4 regions of the Arthrobacter sp. TJ-265 genome follow, and region 4 is predicted to be linked to each of the others. Evidence: riboswitches for the same ligand, from Rfam matches in the RefSeq annotation. Region 4 holds a riboswitch; each other region holds the start of a gene.

Region 1 (4,192 bases), 480 kb from region 4:
GCCTACGGCGCGAGCAAGGCGGCACTCCACTCCATGACCCAGTCTCTCGCCGTAGCGCTCGCTCCCCGCGGAATCCTCGCGGCCGCCGTCGCACCGGGGTTCGTCGAGACCGACATGGGCAGAACCGTGCTCGACGGTCCGGGTGGTGACGCGGTGCGCGCACAGAGTCCGTTCAACCGTGTCGCGACGCCGGAAGAGGTGGCGCAGACGGTCGCCTGGCTCGCAATCGATGCTCCGCTCTGGGTCAGCGGCACCGTGGTGGACGTCAACGGGGCGTCCTACCTGCGGTAGTCGGCGCGGTGTGTCCGGCCGGCGGGAGGCGCCGGGGTGCGTCCTACTGCGGGAGTTGTCGGGGTGCGTCCTACCTGCGGTGGTTGTCGCTATGCGTCTGACCCGCGGGAGGCGCCGGGGCGGGTCCTACCTGCGGTGATCGGCGCGGTGTGTCCGGCCTGCGGGAGGCACCGGGGCGGGTCCTACCTGCGGTGGTCGTCGCGATGCGTCTGACCCGCGGGAGGCGCCGGACGGGTCCTACCTGCGGTGGTTGTCGCGGTGCGTCCGGCCTGTGGTGGTTGGAGCGGTGTGTCCGGCCTGCGGGCGCCGGGGTGCGTCCTGTCTTCGGTGGTCGCCGAAGTGCGTTTGGAGGAGGCAGTTACCGCCTGCCCGGAAGGCCGTTATCACCGTGGTGCGGTCCGACGAGGGTGGTCGTCCCGGAGGACGATACCCGCAGCGCGGCTAGAGGAGATGGATGCCGCTGTGGGCGAGGGCTTGCAGGTCGGACCTGCGCTCGAGGTGGCGGTGGAAGAGCTCCCCGTTGGTACCGTCCGCGGAGGCCAGAGACGATCCTGCTGCGATGAAGGCGGTGCCCAGGCGGATGAGCGTCCGGGACGCGAGACCTCCCCGGGGTGGGCCGGCGAGCGCCGGGTAGCCGGCGTGAAGGGCTGTGCTGGTCATGACGACTCCTGCAGGTCGATGAGGGGGAAGGCGTTGAAGTGGATCTGGACGGGGCGGGTTGCCGGGGTGCCCGGCTCGGAGCGGTAGGCGTCGAGCTTCTCGCGAAGGATCTCGCTCATGTCGAGGGCGAGGGCGGCGAGTTGGTCCGCCGTCAGGTGGGCGTTCATCGTTGCGATCACGGCTGCGTCCGCCCATTCGGGTGGGACGGACTCGGAGCCACTGGCCATGAAGGTGGCGAGTGCCTCGGACCGGCCGCGTTCGAACTGGCGGTTCACCTGCCGCGCGGCTTCCCGTGTGGTGGGGTCCTGCTCGAGTTCGGGAGTGCTGAGGGTCAGGGACCCCCGGGGCCGTTCCCACCACCGCTCACGGGCGGACCCGCGATCCGCCACCTCCCGGACGAGCCCGTAACGCGCCAGCTGCCTCAGGTGGTAGCTCGTAGCCCCACTCGACTCGCCGATGCGTTTGCCGATGCTGCTCGCGGTCTGCGGCCCGTAGCTGGACAGGACCTCGAGCAGCTGGATCCTGAGGGGGTGAGCGAGGGCCTTGAGTGCTGCCCCGTCGACGACGCGGTCGCCGTCGTTGGCGGGCTGTCTTCCACTGCCGTTGGCTTCATCCATGACATCAGTGTGCCATTGCAAAGAACTATTTGCAATGGTTTCTTTGCGCTTCCTGTTGTTCTCTTCGCTCAGTGCGCACTACCGCCGTCGGGCATTCGCCGGACAGGGGATATTCGCGGTGCGGCAGGTGCTGGCCGGGCATCGGGGAGGCTGGACGCGTGACGCGCGGTGACGACGGCGGGTGGACGGCGGCGTCTCGGCCCACTTACGCTCGTGAGCAGAATCAAGAGCTCCAACGCAAAACCCTGGTTCGTTGGACGGCAACCCTCTCGCTGTAGTGGGGTGCCCCAGGTGAGGATTCGGCCGGCACAGGCAGTGCGGGCAAGTATGGCGCTTCCGCCACGGCAGTGCCCCGACATGAGGAATCTTCATGCCCACATCACCGCGCCGTATCCGCTTCAACGCTTTCGACATGAACTGCGTAGGTCATCAGTCGCCGGGGCTGTGGCGCCACCCCGACGACCAGTCGTGGCGCTACAAGGACCTGAGCTACTGGGCCGATCTGGCGAAGACCCTCGAGAAGGGCTTGTTCGACGGCGTCTTCATCGCCGATGTCCTCGGCACGTACGACGTCTACGGCGGGTCCAACGAGGCCACCCTGCGGCAGGGGACGCAGACGCCGGTCAACGACCCGTTCCTGCTCGTCTCCGCGATGGCGCTCGTCACCGAGCACCTCGGGTTCGGCGTCACGGCAGGCACCGCCTACGAGCACCCCTATCCCTTCGCGCGCCGGCTCTCCACGCTGGACCATCTCACCAAGGGGCGGGTCGGCTGGAACGTGGTGACCGGGTATCTTCCTTCTGCCGCACGCAACATGGGCCAGGAGGACCAGCTCGAGCACGATGCGCGTTACGACCACGCGGATGAGTACCTCGAGGTCCTCTACAAGCTGCTCGAGGGGTCCTGGGAGGACGACGCCGTGGTCCGCGACCGCGAGACGGGCGTCTTCACGGATCCGGCCAAGGTCCACGACATCGACCATGACGGCAAGTACTTCAAGGTGCCGGGGATCCATCTCAGCGAGCCGTCACCGCAGCGGACGCCGGTCATCTTCCAGGCCGGCGCGTCCTCCCGTGGCATCGCCTTCGCGGCCGGCAACGCGGAAGCGGTGTTCGTCGCTGCACCCACGAAGGAGCGGCTGAAGGACGTGGCGAGGAAGATCCGGGATGCCGTCGAAGCCGAGGGTCGTGACCGCTACTCGGTGCGGATCTATACGCTGCTCACCGTCATCACGGACGAGACGGAGGAGAAGGCCCAGGCCAAGCACGCCGACTACCAGCAGTACGTCAGCTACGAGGGAGCCCTCGTGCTCGTCTCGGGGTGGTTGGGCGTGGATCTCTCCGTCTACGACCCGGACGAGCCGCTCGGCAACGTCAAGTCCAACGCCATCCAGTCCGCCGTGGCCAACTTCCAGAAGGTGAACGACGACGGCTCGCCGTGGACCGTGCGGGACATCGCCGAGTCGGCGGGGATCGGTGGGCTCGGTCCGCGCATCGTCGGCTCGGGTGTGCAGGTCGCCAATGAACTCCAGGCGTGGGTCGAGGAGACCGACGTCGACGGCTTCAACCTCGCCTATGCAATCACCCCGGGGACTTTCGAGGACATCATCGAGTTCGTCGTGCCGGAGCTGCAGAAGCGTGGTGCGTATCCGACGGAGTACACGGAAGGGACATTGCGGCAGAAGCTGTTCGGGAAGGGCGATCGTCTGCCCGAGGAGCATCGCGGTGCGCGGTACCGACTCCAGACGATCCGCCCCTGACGCATCGGTTGATCGGTCGCTGACGCCTCCGCGGGTGTGGTGCCAAGGTGTCGGTCGGGTTCGCCGCTTTCGCGTCGGCTATTGACGCCTCGCTGGGTCCCGCACCGGCAGTCCGGCCCGTCCGGTCGGACGTGTCAGCAGGGTCCCGAGGTGTCCTGAGCATTGGCGGCGGTCCTGGGGAATAGGCCTGCGCTGGCGGCGGAACACCCGCAGGAAGGTGGCCAGCCCGAGGTGCGGGGACTAGCGTCGAAGACAAGGTATCCGACGATCAGTCATTCGACAGAAGGAGTTCCCATGTCACGCGTAGCCATCATCGGTGGGCACGGAAAAGTAGCCCTGCACCTCACGAAGATCCTCACGAGCCAGGGTCACCAGGTCAGTTCGATCTTCCGCAACCAGGACCATGCCGGCGATGTCGAGCAGGCGGGCGCGACCCCCGTGGTCGCTGACGTCTCCGAGTTGTCGGTGGCGCAGATGACTGAAGTCTTCCGTGGCCACGACGCCGTCGTCTGGTCTGCCGGTGCAGGTGGCGCGAGCCCTGAGGCAACGTATGCCGTGGATCGTGACGCGGCGATTCGTTCGATGGACGCTGCCCAGGAAGCGTCGGTGGGCCGTTATGTCATGGTGTCCTACCTCGGGGCACGCAAGGACCACGGAGTCCCCGAGGACAACGGCTTTTTCCACTATGCCGAATCGAAGGCTGCGGCTGATGAGCACCTGCGCAACTCGGAACTGGCCTGGACCATCCTCCAGCCCGGAGTTCTCACGACCGATCCGGGAACCGGCATGATCGAGGTGTCTGCCGAGCCGCAGCAGGACTCGGTGGCCCGCGAGGACGTCGCGCTCGTGGCCGCAGTCGTGCTTG
Region 2 (4,192 bases), on a different contig from region 4:
CGCTCTTGTGCGGGAACAGGTTGAACTGCTGGAATACCATGCCGATGCGCCGGCGCAGCTCGTCCGGGTTGTCCTTCAGGACAGACCGGCCGTCCAGCAGGATGTCTCCCTGATCAGGTTCGATCAGCCGGTTCAGGACGCGCAGGAGGGTGGACTTGCCGGACCCGGAGGGGCCGATGACCGACGCCGTCGTGCCCTGCTCCACGTGCAGGTCGATCCCCCGCAGCACGTGGTTGGAGCCGAAGGACAGGTGCAGGTTCCTGCCCGTCAGGGTCCCTGATTCTTGTGTCTTCACGCCTTCGCTCCTTCGCCGATCCTTGCGGCCAGTTCATCCGGTTCGGGCTTCTGCTTCCTGCCCACGCGCAGCCGGTTGTCGATGAAGTTGACCAGGTGCGTGAGCGGGATGGTCAGGCACAGGTAGAGCACGCCGGCAGCGATGAGCGGTGACAGGTTGCCGGTGTTGCTCGCGGCGTCGTTGCCCACCCGGAAGAGTTCGCGCTCACTGGCCACGAGGCCGATGAAGTAGATGAGCGAGGACTCCTTGATGAGCGAGATGAACTGGTTCACCAGGGCCGGCAGCACGCGCCGCACGCCCTGGGGGATCACGACGAGCTGCATCGACGAGCTGTAGCTGAAGCCGAGGGCACGCGACGCCTCCAGCTGTCCCTTCTCCACGCTCTGGATGCCGGAGCGGAAGATCTCACCGATGTAGGCCGAGGCGATCAGCGAGAGGGCGAGGATGCCCAGCGGGTACGGGCTCGTGCTGCCCGTGATCTCCCGGAGGATCGGGCCGAGCCCGAGGCCGATGAGCAGGATGATCACGACGGCGGGTAGCCCGCGGAAGATGTCCGTGTAGACGCGGGCGATCCACCGCAGCACGCGGTTGCGTGAGATCCCCATGACGGCGAGGATCATCCCGACGATCGTCCCGATGATCCCCGACGCCAGGGCGAGCATGATGGTGTTCGGCAGGCCGACGGTCAGGAGGTCCGGCAGGACAGCCGCCATCGCCTCCCAGTCGAAGAACGTCTTCCCGAGCTGTTCGAGGGCATCCATGCAGGGACCGCTACTTTACTTCCACGGCTTTGCTGCCGGGCTTCCAGTCGGAGGGCATCTCGCGGTCCGGGTACCACTCCTCGGTGAGCTCGGTCCACGTGCCGTCGGCGACGACGGCGTCGAGGCCCGCATTGAGGGCGTCGATGAGCGGCTGGTTGTCGCTGTTCACGGCGTACGCGGTGAAGTTCTCGGTGTTGATGATGGTCTCGGCGATCGTCGTGTCGTCGCCCTCCTTCACCTGACCGGTGGCCTGCTGCGACGGGGCCACCCAGGCGTCCACCTGCCCGTTCTTCACGTTCGCGTAGACGGTGTTGTAGTCGGGGAAGCGCACCGGCTCGAGACCGAGGGTGTTGGAGACGTAGTCGTCCTGGACGGTGCCCTGGACCACGCCGATGCGGGTGCTCTCCGAGAGCGAGTCGAAGCCTGTGACCGAGGAGCCGTTCTTCGTGACGACGGCCATGTAGCCGAAGTCGTAGCCGTTGGTGAAGCCCACGTTCTCGCGGCGCTCCGCGGTGGTGGAGATCGAGGAGGATCCGACGTCGAACTGCTTGTTCTGCACCTGGGCGAGGAGCGCGGAGAAGTCCGTGGACGCGAACTCGACCTCCAGGCCCAGCTTGTCGCCGATGGCGCGCAGCAGCTCGTTGTCGTAGCCGGTGAAGACGCCGTCCTCGAGGAAGATGTTCGGCGGGGCGTCCGAGAGCGTGCCGACGCGCAGCGTGCCGTCGGTGACGAGGCCGAGCTCGGCCGTGTCGATCTCGTCGATCGGCGTCGTGGTCTCGGTCGTGTACTGGTCGAGCGACTGCTGGTCGCTGCCGGCCAGGGCGTCCGTGGTCTCGGTGGGCTCGCTGCTGCCGCTGCCGCAGGAGACGGTCAAGGCGAGGAAGGGGACGGCGAATGCCGCCAGGACCTTGCGGGAGATGTTCATGATGTCCTTCGAGGTGCCGGCCCGGATGGAGGCGCGGGGAACGGGGATGGTGCGGGGGACGCCGGGTCACGGCGAGGAGGGGACAGGCTGCTGGGTGACACGCTCACTGTTCTGGGATGTGCGCGGGTGCGGGTGCCGTCACGGAGGAATGGTCCGGGACAGGCCGCACGACGCCGTACTTGCCAACCGGGGGACTTGTCCCGGCGGCCGAATCTTCACCTGGAGCACCCCACTACGGGAGAGGGTTGCTGTCCAGCCGGCCAGGGCCGAGGGCTGGAACTCTTGATTGCAGGCAAAACGCTAGGGCAGCACGAAGCACCGGGTCAAAACGAGAGGGCCGAAAACCGACGCTTGACGTAGCAGAAGGGCCTTCAGGGGCCGTTTTGTGGCGGAGATTACACGAAGCGGTCCACGAGGTCGGTGAGTTCGGCGGTCAGCGCGCTCGAGGTGCGGAGGTCCTGGCCGTCCAGCGAGAGCACCGGCGCGAGGAGCCGGATACTCGAGATCAGCCACACGGCGTCGGCCTCGAGCAGGTGGTGCGGTTCCAGCGGTCCGTAGCCGAGCTCCCACCCCTGGTCCTTCGCCGCGGCGAACAGCGCGCTCTGTGAGGTCCCAGCGAGGATCCCGCTCTCGAGCTGCGGCGTGAGGAGGGTCTTCCGGCCGTCGCGGTCGTAGGCGAGGAGGACGGTCGACGTCGGGCCTTCCAGCACCTTGCCGTCGGAGGAGGTGAAGATGACGTCGTCCGCCCCGTGCGCCTTCGCGTAGCGGACGGCGGCCATGTTGACGGCGTAGGAGAGGGTCTTCGCCCCCAGGAGCAGCCAGGGCGCGCGCTGGGCGACGGTGCTGTCGTACCCGCGCTCGAGGAAGAGGACCTTCAGGCCCGTCTCGCGCTGCCGGAGGGTGGCCTCGGGCACGCGGGAAACCTGCACCCAGGCCGTGGCCCGCCCGGCACCCTCGACGCCGCGCGTGGCGACCAGCTTCACGACGGCGTGTCCCTGGTCCGGTTCCGCTGCCGCGAACTCGCGCAGGCCGGTGCGGATCGCGCGGCTCCACGCCTCGGCGTCGGGCACGGTCAGATCCAGGGCGTCAGCCGACGCCGCGAGGCGCGCCAGGTGCGCCTGCTCCTTGCGGGGGGCTCCGTCGACGGCGAGCAGGGATTCGAAGAGGCCGTCCCCGCGGGTGGCGCCGAGGTCGGTGGCCATCAGCTGCGGCTGGGACGCGTCGGCCACCCTGCCGTCGTCATGGGCCGGGTCCAGGAACACGAGAACAGTCATGGGCCACAGCGTAGCCGCCGGAACCCCGCGGCCTCAGGTGAGTCTGACCTTCCGGGTGAAGAGTTTCTGCAGCAGGATGAAGACGAGGAGCAGGGCGCCGATCACGATGCGCGTCCACCAGGAGCTCAGCGTGCCCTCGTAGGAGATGAACGTCTGGACGATACCGAGCACGAGCACCCCCGTGAGGGAGCCGAGCACGTACCCGTAGCCTCCCGTCAGCAGCGTCCCGCCCACCACGACCGCCGCGATGGCGTCGAGTTCCAGCCCGGTGGCCGCCAGGCTGTAGCCCGAGAGGCTGTAGAACGAGAAGAGGATCCCGGCGATCGAGGAGCACAGTCCGCTGATCCCGTACACGAGGACCTTGGTGCGCGGGACGGCGAGGCCCATGAGCAGCGCCGAGGACTCTCCGCCACCGATCGCGTACACGGTCCGCCCGAACCGCGTCTGATGCAGCACGTAGAACGCGACGGCGACCACGACGAGGGCGATCACGACGCCGGGGGAGACGAACAGCGTCCCCACCAGCGGGATCCTCGCCTGCGCCATGGAGGTGAAGAAGGGGTCGGTCACGGTGATGGAATCGACGCTGATGACGTAGCAGAGGCCCCGCGCCAGGAACAGGCCCGCAAGGGTGACGATGAAGGGCTGGATCTCGAAGACCTGGATCACGAGTCCCATGAGCAGGCCGAAGGTGGCACCGGTCAGGAGGACGAGGGCGATGACCGCGGCGGGGTTCCAGCCGGCCTGCAGGAGGGCGGCGGCGATCATCATGGACAGCGCGACGACGGAGCCGACGGAGAGGTCGATGCCCCCGGTGAGGATCACGAACGTCATGCCGACGGCGAGGACGATCAGGAACGTGTTGTCGATCAGGAGGTTGAGGAAGACCTGCCCGGACAGGAACCCCGGGTACATGACGGCGCCGGCGGCGAACATG
Region 3 (4,192 bases), on a different contig from region 4:
CTCGCCGTTGAACCCAGGGTGCACCTGTCCGTTGCCCCGCACCCTAGGGTGCGGGCGGTATGACCCCCAGAGGGAAGGGCGCGGGTGCGGTCCCCTGCGCGGTCAGACGCGCGGTGATCGACTCGGAGCGAAGATCGGTCCGCACCGAGTCCCAGGCCTGCGCTTCGCTCAGGTCGAGAACGACGTTCGTTCCCGGTGACAGGGTGGCTGCCCGTCTCACCACGAGGTCGAGGGCGTGCAGATTGACCGCAGACACGCAGCCGTGCACGAGGATCTGCACGATGTGCGCTTCGGCGTCGGCGCTGACGAGGATCTTGAGCTTCCGGTTGGAGGCCGAGGGGTGCATCGCCATCGCGCGCCGCCGCATCGTCTCCTCGGACTCGGCACCGAGGGCAGTGGTCCCTCCCCGACGGTAGGCGGTCCTCGCCGATCCCCGGGTCACACCGCCGGCCGCGATTGGACGCCGCCTCACCGGTCCAGCATCTCTGCGTGGTCGTCCCATCGGATGCTGCCCTGCCCATCCGCGCTGTACCCGCCGAGTTCCTGTGCCCGACGACGCGCCTTCAGGAACACGAGCTCCTCGCCGGAGAACCAGTACTCCCCGTGGTCGTCCGCGTGCAGGCTCTCGCCGATGCTTGCTTCCACCCGATTCACCAGAGTGCGCGGCAGGACCAGGCATCCCGGGTTCGCGAGAACCCACTGCTGCACTCCAGGATCGATCCTCGTCCAAATTGAACTGATGTTGGTCACTGTGCGAACCTCTCGGATCGGTGTCTCGCTTTGCACGAACATCACACGCGAGTCATCAACCGACTACTAGGGCCTAAAGTCCCATCCGGCGTCGTCCTCCGCCCGGACCTGCGGGCCGGGACGGCCGGGGAAGGACCTTGGACCCTGCACGGGAACCGGTGCCCGGCGCACAGTGGACGGATGACGACGTCGGTCGACAACCACCTCGTCGAGGATGTAGGAGGACGCGGGGCAAGTAGTCCCGCATCACTCGAGGATCTGCTGCGCCGCGCGGCCGACTGCGCGTTCTGGACATCACCGTGACGGCGGGCATCGTGGTGCTTTCCGGAATCGCCGTGCGCCGCGAAGACAAGTCACGCGCAGGCTTCGCCTGCTGGTGCGACCCGGCCGTCCGCGCCGTCTACAACAACCTGACCGTCTCCTCGGGACCCACCTGACCACCTCACGCGACGCCTGACACGCCAGCCGATGGGGCACAGCGGCCCTGCATGCCCTCCGTGGCGCGGCCCAGGATGACGCGCATGCACATCGGCCGCCGCGCAGATCATCGCGACGTCCTATTCCTACTGGTGGGTGGGATCGTCCTCGCCCCGACGGCGGGACCCCTCACCGAGGACGAGGTCCTCGCGCCGAGGTCGCGGGGACCGCGATCGCCGTCGGCAAACGCCGCTTCGTGGAAGGCATCGTCGGGCGCGTCCCGGACACTCCCCTGGCACCGGGGGAAACCGCCGTCTACGTGGGGCGCCGGGATCGGCGGAGGTGATCATCACCGTCGACGACCTCGCGAAAGTCACAGAGGCCGTGATCATCGGCAAGCGGACCCTGCGCATAGCGCTGCAGAGCATCGGCATCGGCATCGCCCTGAGCCTCGTGTTGATGACGGGCGCCGCCCGGGGACTCGTCCCCCCACTGGCCGGCGCGTTCGGCCAGGAGGGCATCGATCTCCTGACCATCCTCTACGCGCTGCGCGCGGCACGGGCCCCAGGGACCGGTGCCCGCAGCACGCGGCGACATCTGCCGGCGGGCCGACGCTTCCGATCGTGATACCCGGCCTTATCCCCGGGCGCGGCCGGGCCCGCGCATAGTCGTAGTCACATAACTTCTTGTTGACCGAATCGATCGAGGGGCATGCTTATAGTAATTGCAGCTTCAAGAGACGCGGTCGCCAAGCTCCGACTAGGCCGCGCACCAACCCCATGTTCGTGGGTGGTTCGGATGACGAAGCGGCCTTCGCCTTGGCACTCAGTGCCGGTCCGGCGCGGGCAAGAGCACTTCGAAAGGCACTCATCATGAGCTGTACCGCCTTCCCCTAGCAGGATCCCGGCGCCTTCTGCGCGTCTTCCCCTTTTCTTCCCATTCCCTGCGTAATGCGCTGTGCGTTGCGCCGGAACGCCTTTCCGAGGAATTCTCCATGAATGCATCCGTACTTTGTCCTGCCCGAAATCGAAACTACTTCGGACATGTCACCGCCCTGTCCGCCGTCGGCCTCCTCGCCCTCCTGACCGGTTGCGCCGGGCCGGCGAGCCCGTCCGCCGTCACCGACGGCGAGCCGGTGGCCGGCGGCGTCCTCGACGTGTCCATCTCGGCCGAGCCGGGGTGCCTCGACGGGCACGGCATCTCGGCGACGCAGCAACAGTTCCTGGGGCGCCTGATCTACGACAACGTGGTGACCCTCGACGAGAACGGGGAGATCGCGCCGTACCTCGCGGAGTCCTGGGAGGTCTCGGAGGACGGCAAGACGTACACGTTCCGCCTGAAGCAGGGCGTCACCTTCAGCGACGGCTCCCCCTGGAACGCGGAGGTCCTCGGGCAGAACTTCGAGCACATGAGGGACCCCGCCACGAAGTCGCCCCTCGCCGCCGCGTACATCGCCCCGTACGTGGACGGCACCGTGATCGACGAGTACACCTTCGAAGCGCACCTCGCGTACCCCTACACGCCGTTCCTCTACACGCTCGCGCAGTCCTGGCTCGGCATGAACTCGGGCAAGGCCATCTCCGAGTCCCCCGAGACGCTGTGCCAGGAGCCGATCGGCACCGGTCCCTTCACCGTCGCCGACTACAAGCCTGGCCAGAGCATCAGCTACACCAAACGGGACGGCTACGACTGGGCGCCGGAATGGCTGGACGGTGACGGCGAAGCGCACCTCGACGGTGTGGAGGTCACCCTCGTCAGCGAACCCGTCATCCGCCACCAGTCCCTCGTCTCGGGGCAGTACGACCTGACCGAGAACCTCGCGCCGCAGAACGCCGCCGCGGTCCAGGCGGACCCGGACTTCACCTACGAGAACCTGCCCCGCACCGGCAGCCCCTACGTGCTGAGCTTCAACCTCGACCGGGCGCCGTTCGACGACCTCGCGGTCCGCCAGGCGTTCGCCGCCGCCGTGGACACGGGAGCCGTCACGGAGAGCCTCGGCTTCGGCACCTACACCCCGATCGACGGCTTCCTGTCGAAGGAGAGCAAGTACTACGACCCGTCCGTGGAGGGCGTGCTGACCCACGACCCCGAGCGGGCGAACCAGCTGCTCGACGACGCCGGCTGGACCGGGCGGGACGACGAGGGCTTCCGCACGCGGGACGGGAAGCGGCTCACGGTCGAGGTGCCCACGGTGGAGAGTTCCACGCCGAGCCCGCTGCTCGTGCAGCTCCAGGGTGAGGCGCGGAAGGTCGGCTTCGACCTCCAGATCATCCAGCTCCCCCAGGCGCAGCTCACCGAACTCCGCTACGCCGGCGACTACGACGCCCTGGCCGGGGTGTGGCACACCAACACCACCGACGTCCTGTTCATCCGCTACCACTCCTCCGAGATCACAGGTGAGCGGATCGGTCAGAACTCCTCGTACGTGAACGACCCGCAGCTCGACGCGCTGCTCTCCGCGGCCCGTGAGGCCGATGACGGACCCGCCGCCGAGGAGGCGTACTCGAAGGCGCAGCACCGGCTGCTCGAGATCGTGCCCGGCGTGCCGCTCTACGAGAATCCGAGCCAGTTCGCCTACGCGAACACCCTGCACGACGTCGCCGTGGACACCTCCCACCCGGTGCCGGTCCTCACGTACGCCTGGAAGGCCGAGTAGATGGCCGTGCTCCGGCGCGTCCTCACGCGGCTCGCCGTCGGGATCGGTGTCCTCTGGGGAGCCGCGACGCTGACGTTCCTCGCGGTCTACCTGATCCCGGGCGACACGGCGCTGCTGATCCTCGGAGGACCCGATGCACGGCCCACCGCCGAGACGCTCGCGCAGGTCCGTGCCGACTACCTGCTCGACCAGCCCTTCATCGTCCAGTACGGCAGCTACCTCGGGAACCTCCTCCAGGGGGACCTCGGACAGTCCTACCGGTTGCGCCTGCCCGTCACGGAAGCCATCGGGCAGCAGATCGGCGCGACGGCGGCGCTCGCTGCGGCCGCCGTCGTCGTGGCCCTGCCGCTGACGTTCGCGGTCGCGATC
Region 4 (4,192 bases):
GACGTCCTCCAGGCTTCCGCGATCGCGCGCGGCGTCGTGGCTCATCAGCGCCTCGGTGAGGATCACGTAGCTGTTGGCGTCGAAGCGGTCCACGAGCTTGTCGGCCTGGTGGTCGAGGTAGCTCTCCACCCGGTAGCGGCCCCGGTCGGCGGGCAGGACGGCCCCGAGGGGCTGCTCGGCGTCCTGCTCCGCGCGACCGAAGCGTGCTTCCAGTTCCTGCTCCGCGCGGTAGGTGATGTGCGCGATCCGCCGCGCGATACCGAGGCCCGCCTCCGGATGCGGGCCGCCGTAGTAGTCGCCGCCGCGGTAGGCGGGGTCGAGCCGGATGGCCTGCAGCTGTGCCTGGGCGAACGCTATCTGTTCGGCCGAACTGGCGGCAGTGCAGGCGATGACGGCGCACCGCTCCACCCGCTGCGGGTACATGAGTGCCCATTCGAGGGCCCGGGCGCCGCCCATCGACCCGCCGAGCACGGAGTGCCAGCGCCGGATACCGAGCTGGTCGGCGAGCAGGCCCTCCGCGCGGACGGCGTCGCGGATGGTGACGAAGGGGAACCGCGCACCCCAGGGTTCGCCGTCGGGTGCCAGGCTGGCCGGCCCCGTCGAGCCGTAGCAGCCTCCCAGCATGTTGACGGCCACCACGAAGTAGCGGTCGGTGTCCACCGTGCGGCCGGGGCCCACGAGCGAGTCCCACCAGCCCTCCTCCTCCGAGGCGCCACGGGCCACGTGCGAGCTGCCGGTCAGGGCGTGCTGCACGAGGACGGCGTTGGAGCCGTCCCGGTCCAGCCGGCCCCAGGTCTCGAACGCCAGCTGGACGTCGGGCAGCTCACCCCCGGTCTCGAGGACCAGCGGCCCGATCGACGCGACACGGAGCAGCCCGTCCCCCTGGGGAGGTGCGTCGTCGGTCCATGCGGGCAGCGGAGCAGGAGGGTACGTGGTCACGAACGGTCAGGCTCCCTTGGCGGCGCGGAAGCCCGCATCCAGATCGGCGAGGATGTCGGTGATGTTCTCGACGCCGACGGACAGCCGCACCAGGCCAGGCCGGACGCCCGCGGTGAGCTGCGCCTCCGCCCCGAGCTGGCTGTGCGTCGTGGACGCGGGGTGGATGACCAGCGAGCGGACGTCGCCCACGTTCGCGACGTGCGAGAGCAGTTCGAGGCCGTCGACGAAGCGCTTCCCCGCCTCCAGCCCTCCGGCGATGTCGAAGCTCACGATCGCCCCCGTGCCGTTGGGTCCGTACTTCCTCCCGCGCTCGTACCACGGACTCGAGGAGAGCCCCGCGTAGGTGACGCGCTCGACGTCGTCGTGTCCCTCCAGCCACTCGGCGACCGCCTGCGCGTTCTGCACGTGGCGTTCCATGCGCAGGCTGAGGGTCTCCAGTCCCTGGGCGATCAGGAAGGCGTTGAACGGGGAGACGGCAGAGCCGAGATCGCGGAGCAGCTGGACGCGGGCCTTGAGGATGTAGGCGAGGTTGGCGCCCAGCGCACTGCCCACCCCGAGATCGCGGGCGTACACGAGCCCCTGATAGCTCTCGTCCGGCGTGTTGAAGCCCGGGAACCGTTCGGGGTCCTGCGCGAAGTCGAAGTTGCCCGAGTCCACGATGACCCCGGCGATGGCGTTGCCGTGCCCGCCTAGGTACTTGGTGGCCGAGTGCACCACGATGTCCGCTCCCCACTCGATGGGCCGGATCAGGTACGGCGTGGACAGCGTGTTGTCGACGATCAGCGGGATGCCGTGCTCGTGGGCGACGGCGCTGATGCCCTCGATGTCGAGGACGTCCTGCCGCGGATTGGAGACCACCTCGCCGAAGAAGAGCTTGGTGTTCGGCCGGAGTGCCGCGCGCCACTGCCCGAGGTCGTCCGGGTCCTCGACGAACGTGGTCTCGATCCCGAACTTCTTCAGCGTGTGCTTGAAGAGGTTGTAGGTGCCGCCGTAGAGGCTGGGGCTGGCCACGATGTGGTCCCCCGCCTCCGCGATGTTCAGCACGGCGAACGTCTCGGCGGCCTGGCCGGAGGCCAGCAGGAGCGCGCCGACGCCGCCTTCGAGGCTCGCGATGCGGGTCTCCACGACCTCTTGGGTCGGGTTGCCGATCCGCGTGTAGATGGGCTCGAGTTCGGTCAGGGCGAACCGGTTCGCGGCGCTCTCCGCGCTCGGGAAGACGAACGACGTCGTCTGGTAGATGGGGAGCGCACGCGCCCCTGTGGTGGCATCCGGCACCTGGCCGGCGTGGATCTGGCGTGTTTCAAAGGACCAATCGTCGGACATGGTGTTCCCTCTGATCAGGGGCTCCGCCTGTCCGATGCTCCGGCCGGTGGACGCCGCTCCGGGAGACCGGACCCCGCAGGAGCCCGCGCTTGAACGACGCCGATGGGCGCCGGACCTGGTCTTCACCCGGGGCACCCCACCGCGGTTGGAGGGTTGCCGGCCAGCAAGCCGGGGCTGTGTGCTGGCACTCATGACCTGCATTCATGTAAACCGATCCGGGCGGATCCGGCAACCGTGTGACCCTCCGTGAAGCCGCCCGAGGGTTCGCTCCCGGTACGCCCGACGTCGGCTCCCGACCGGCTCCCAGGACACGCTCCCGGGAGTAAGGCAAGCCTTAGTCGAGACCCAGATCACTTAGTGCCAAGATAGCCGCATGCGCCTGGACCATGTATCTTATGCCTGCGAACCCGATGGACTTGCCGCGACGGCCGATCGAATCTCGGCCAAGCTCGGCGTGGAGCCGGTGAAGGGTGGTGTGCACCCCCGCTTCGGCACCCGCAACATGATCTTCCCCCTGGTCAACGGCCAGTATTTGGAGGTCGTCGAGGTGCTGAACCACCCGGCGTCGGACAAGGCTCCGTTCGGCCAGGCCGTCCGCGCCCGCTCCGAGGCCGGCGGAGGCTGGATGGGCTGGTGCGTCGCCGTCGACGATCTGGCACCGTTCGAGGAGCGCCTCGGGCGCAGCGCGGTGCCCGGCAACCGGAAGTTCCCGGACGGCCAGGAGCTCACCTGGCAGCAGATCGGCATCAAGGGACTCATCGCGGACCCCCAGGTCCCCTACCTGCTCCGCTGGGACGACGGCACGGAGGACCTCCACCCCTCGAAGGCCCGCCCCGCCTCGGTGAAGCTGGACTGCCTCACCATCGCCGGCTCGTCCGAGCGGGTGACCGACTGGCTCGGGACGGACGTCGAGAGGACGCTCGACGGCGTGCAGGTCCAGTGGATCGCCCCCAACGGGACGCCCGGGGTCATGTCGGTGACGTTCGAGACCGACAGCGGTCGCGTCGAGATCTAGGCTCCGGTCACGTGCCGATCCCCAGGGCCGGCCCGAGCAGGGCGTAGCCGACGAAGCCCGTGATGTCGATGAGCGCGTGGGCGATCACGAGCGGCATGACCCGCCGTGTCCGCGTGTAGAACCAGGCGAACAGCAGGCCCATCAGCACGTTCCCGATGAACGGCCCGAACCCCTGGTAGAGGTGGTAGCTGCCCCGGATGAGGGCACTCGTGATGATGATTGCGGGGGTGGACCAGCCGAGGTCCCGCAGGCGGATGAACAGGTACCCGACCACGATGACCTCCTCGAGCACCGCGTGCCGGAGCGCGGACAGCACGAGTACCGGGATGGTCCACCAGTGGTCGTCGAGCGCGGCCGGCACGAGCGCCGTCGTGATGCCGAGCGCGCGGCCTCCCGCGTACACCCCGAGCGTTCCGACGGCGATGATCGCGGCGAGCCCCACCCCGAAACCGACGGTGCGCAGCGGCTGCTCGAAGGTGAGGCCCAGGCGCCGGACGGCCGAGACGCCGGGACCGCTGAGCAGGAACAGGACCAGGGCCACGGGCATCAGCGCGAAGAGGATGTCCAGGAGCTGGTAGGCGAGGTCGAAGTACTCGCGCTCGTTCAGCACCGGGTTCAGGGTGGTGGTCTGGCCCGCGAGGGGTCCCCGCGTGAGCTTGTCCGCGAGGCTCACGACGGCGTACACGCCGGACTGCCCCAGGGAGAGCCCGAAGACGATCAGCAGTTCTGCGGTGATCCGCCGCCTCGGGAGCGGATCCACGGAACCTCCCGCTGCGGACGGGACGGTGGAGGACGAGGACTCGGCAGTCATGACGCTATCCTGCCAGCGGGAAGGACGGCCTGTCCCCGGATCCCGTCGTCGTCGGTCAGGCGATAGAGATGCGCCACCCCGAGCCGCGGATTACGTCACCCGAT

Evidence for each region. A riboswitch is a leader RNA that binds a small molecule or an ion and turns the genes downstream of it on or off. The one in region 4 is predicted to bind S-adenosylmethionine.
Region 1: it holds a riboswitch for S-adenosylmethionine, as region 4 does, so the genes downstream of both, AC4D2E_RS10850 (LLM class flavin-dependent oxidoreductase) here and AC4D2E_RS08795 (bifunctional o-acetylhomoserine/o-acetylserine sulfhydrylase) in region 4, are expected to answer to the same signal.
Region 2: it holds a riboswitch for S-adenosylmethionine, as region 4 does, so the genes downstream of both, AC4D2E_RS00100 (ABC transporter substrate-binding protein) here and AC4D2E_RS08795 (bifunctional o-acetylhomoserine/o-acetylserine sulfhydrylase) in region 4, are expected to answer to the same signal.
Region 3: it holds a riboswitch for S-adenosylmethionine, as region 4 does, so the genes downstream of both, AC4D2E_RS06000 (ABC transporter substrate-binding protein) here and AC4D2E_RS08795 (bifunctional o-acetylhomoserine/o-acetylserine sulfhydrylase) in region 4, are expected to answer to the same signal.

The regions. Positions count from the first base shown of each region.
Region 1 covers NZ_JBZCND010000002.1:496,872-501,063, reverse strand. The annotation lists gene AC4D2E_RS10865 (SDR family NAD(P)-dependent oxidoreductase) at 1-291, shown strand, start outside; gene AC4D2E_RS10860 (hypothetical protein) at 733-951, opposite strand; gene AC4D2E_RS10855 (helix-turn-helix domain-containing protein) at 948-1,568, opposite strand; SAM riboswitch class IV at 1,790-1,902, shown strand; gene AC4D2E_RS10850 (LLM class flavin-dependent oxidoreductase) at 1,939-3,327, shown strand; gene AC4D2E_RS10845 (SDR family oxidoreductase) at 3,622-4,192, shown strand, end outside.
Region 2 covers NZ_JBZCND010000001.1:15,729-19,920, forward strand. The annotation lists gene AC4D2E_RS00090 (amino acid ABC transporter ATP-binding protein) at 1-295, opposite strand, end outside; gene AC4D2E_RS00095 (amino acid ABC transporter permease) at 292-1,056, opposite strand; gene AC4D2E_RS00100 (ABC transporter substrate-binding protein) at 1,067-1,981, opposite strand; SAM riboswitch class IV at 2,152-2,269, opposite strand; gene AC4D2E_RS00105 (aminodeoxychorismate lyase) at 2,377-3,255, opposite strand; gene yjfF (galactofuranose ABC transporter, permease protein YjfF) at 3,289-4,192, opposite strand, start outside.
Region 3 covers NZ_JBZCND010000001.1:1,249,841-1,254,032, reverse strand. The annotation lists gene AC4D2E_RS06020 (hypothetical protein) at 44-472, opposite strand; gene AC4D2E_RS06015 (hypothetical protein) at 469-750, opposite strand; gene AC4D2E_RS06010 (BON domain-containing protein) at 1,050-1,187, shown strand; gene AC4D2E_RS06005 (hypothetical protein) at 1,510-1,794, shown strand; SAM riboswitch class IV at 1,898-2,025, shown strand; gene AC4D2E_RS06000 (ABC transporter substrate-binding protein) at 2,162-3,823, shown strand; gene AC4D2E_RS05995 (ABC transporter permease) at 3,824-4,192, shown strand, end outside.
Region 4 covers NZ_JBZCND010000002.1:15,990-20,181, forward strand. The annotation lists gene metX (homoserine O-acetyltransferase MetX) at 1-939, opposite strand, end outside; gene AC4D2E_RS08795 (bifunctional o-acetylhomoserine/o-acetylserine sulfhydrylase) at 946-2,262, opposite strand; SAM riboswitch class IV at 2,343-2,458, opposite strand; gene AC4D2E_RS08800 (VOC family protein) at 2,636-3,277, shown strand; gene AC4D2E_RS08805 (CPBP family intramembrane glutamic endopeptidase) at 3,285-4,088, opposite strand.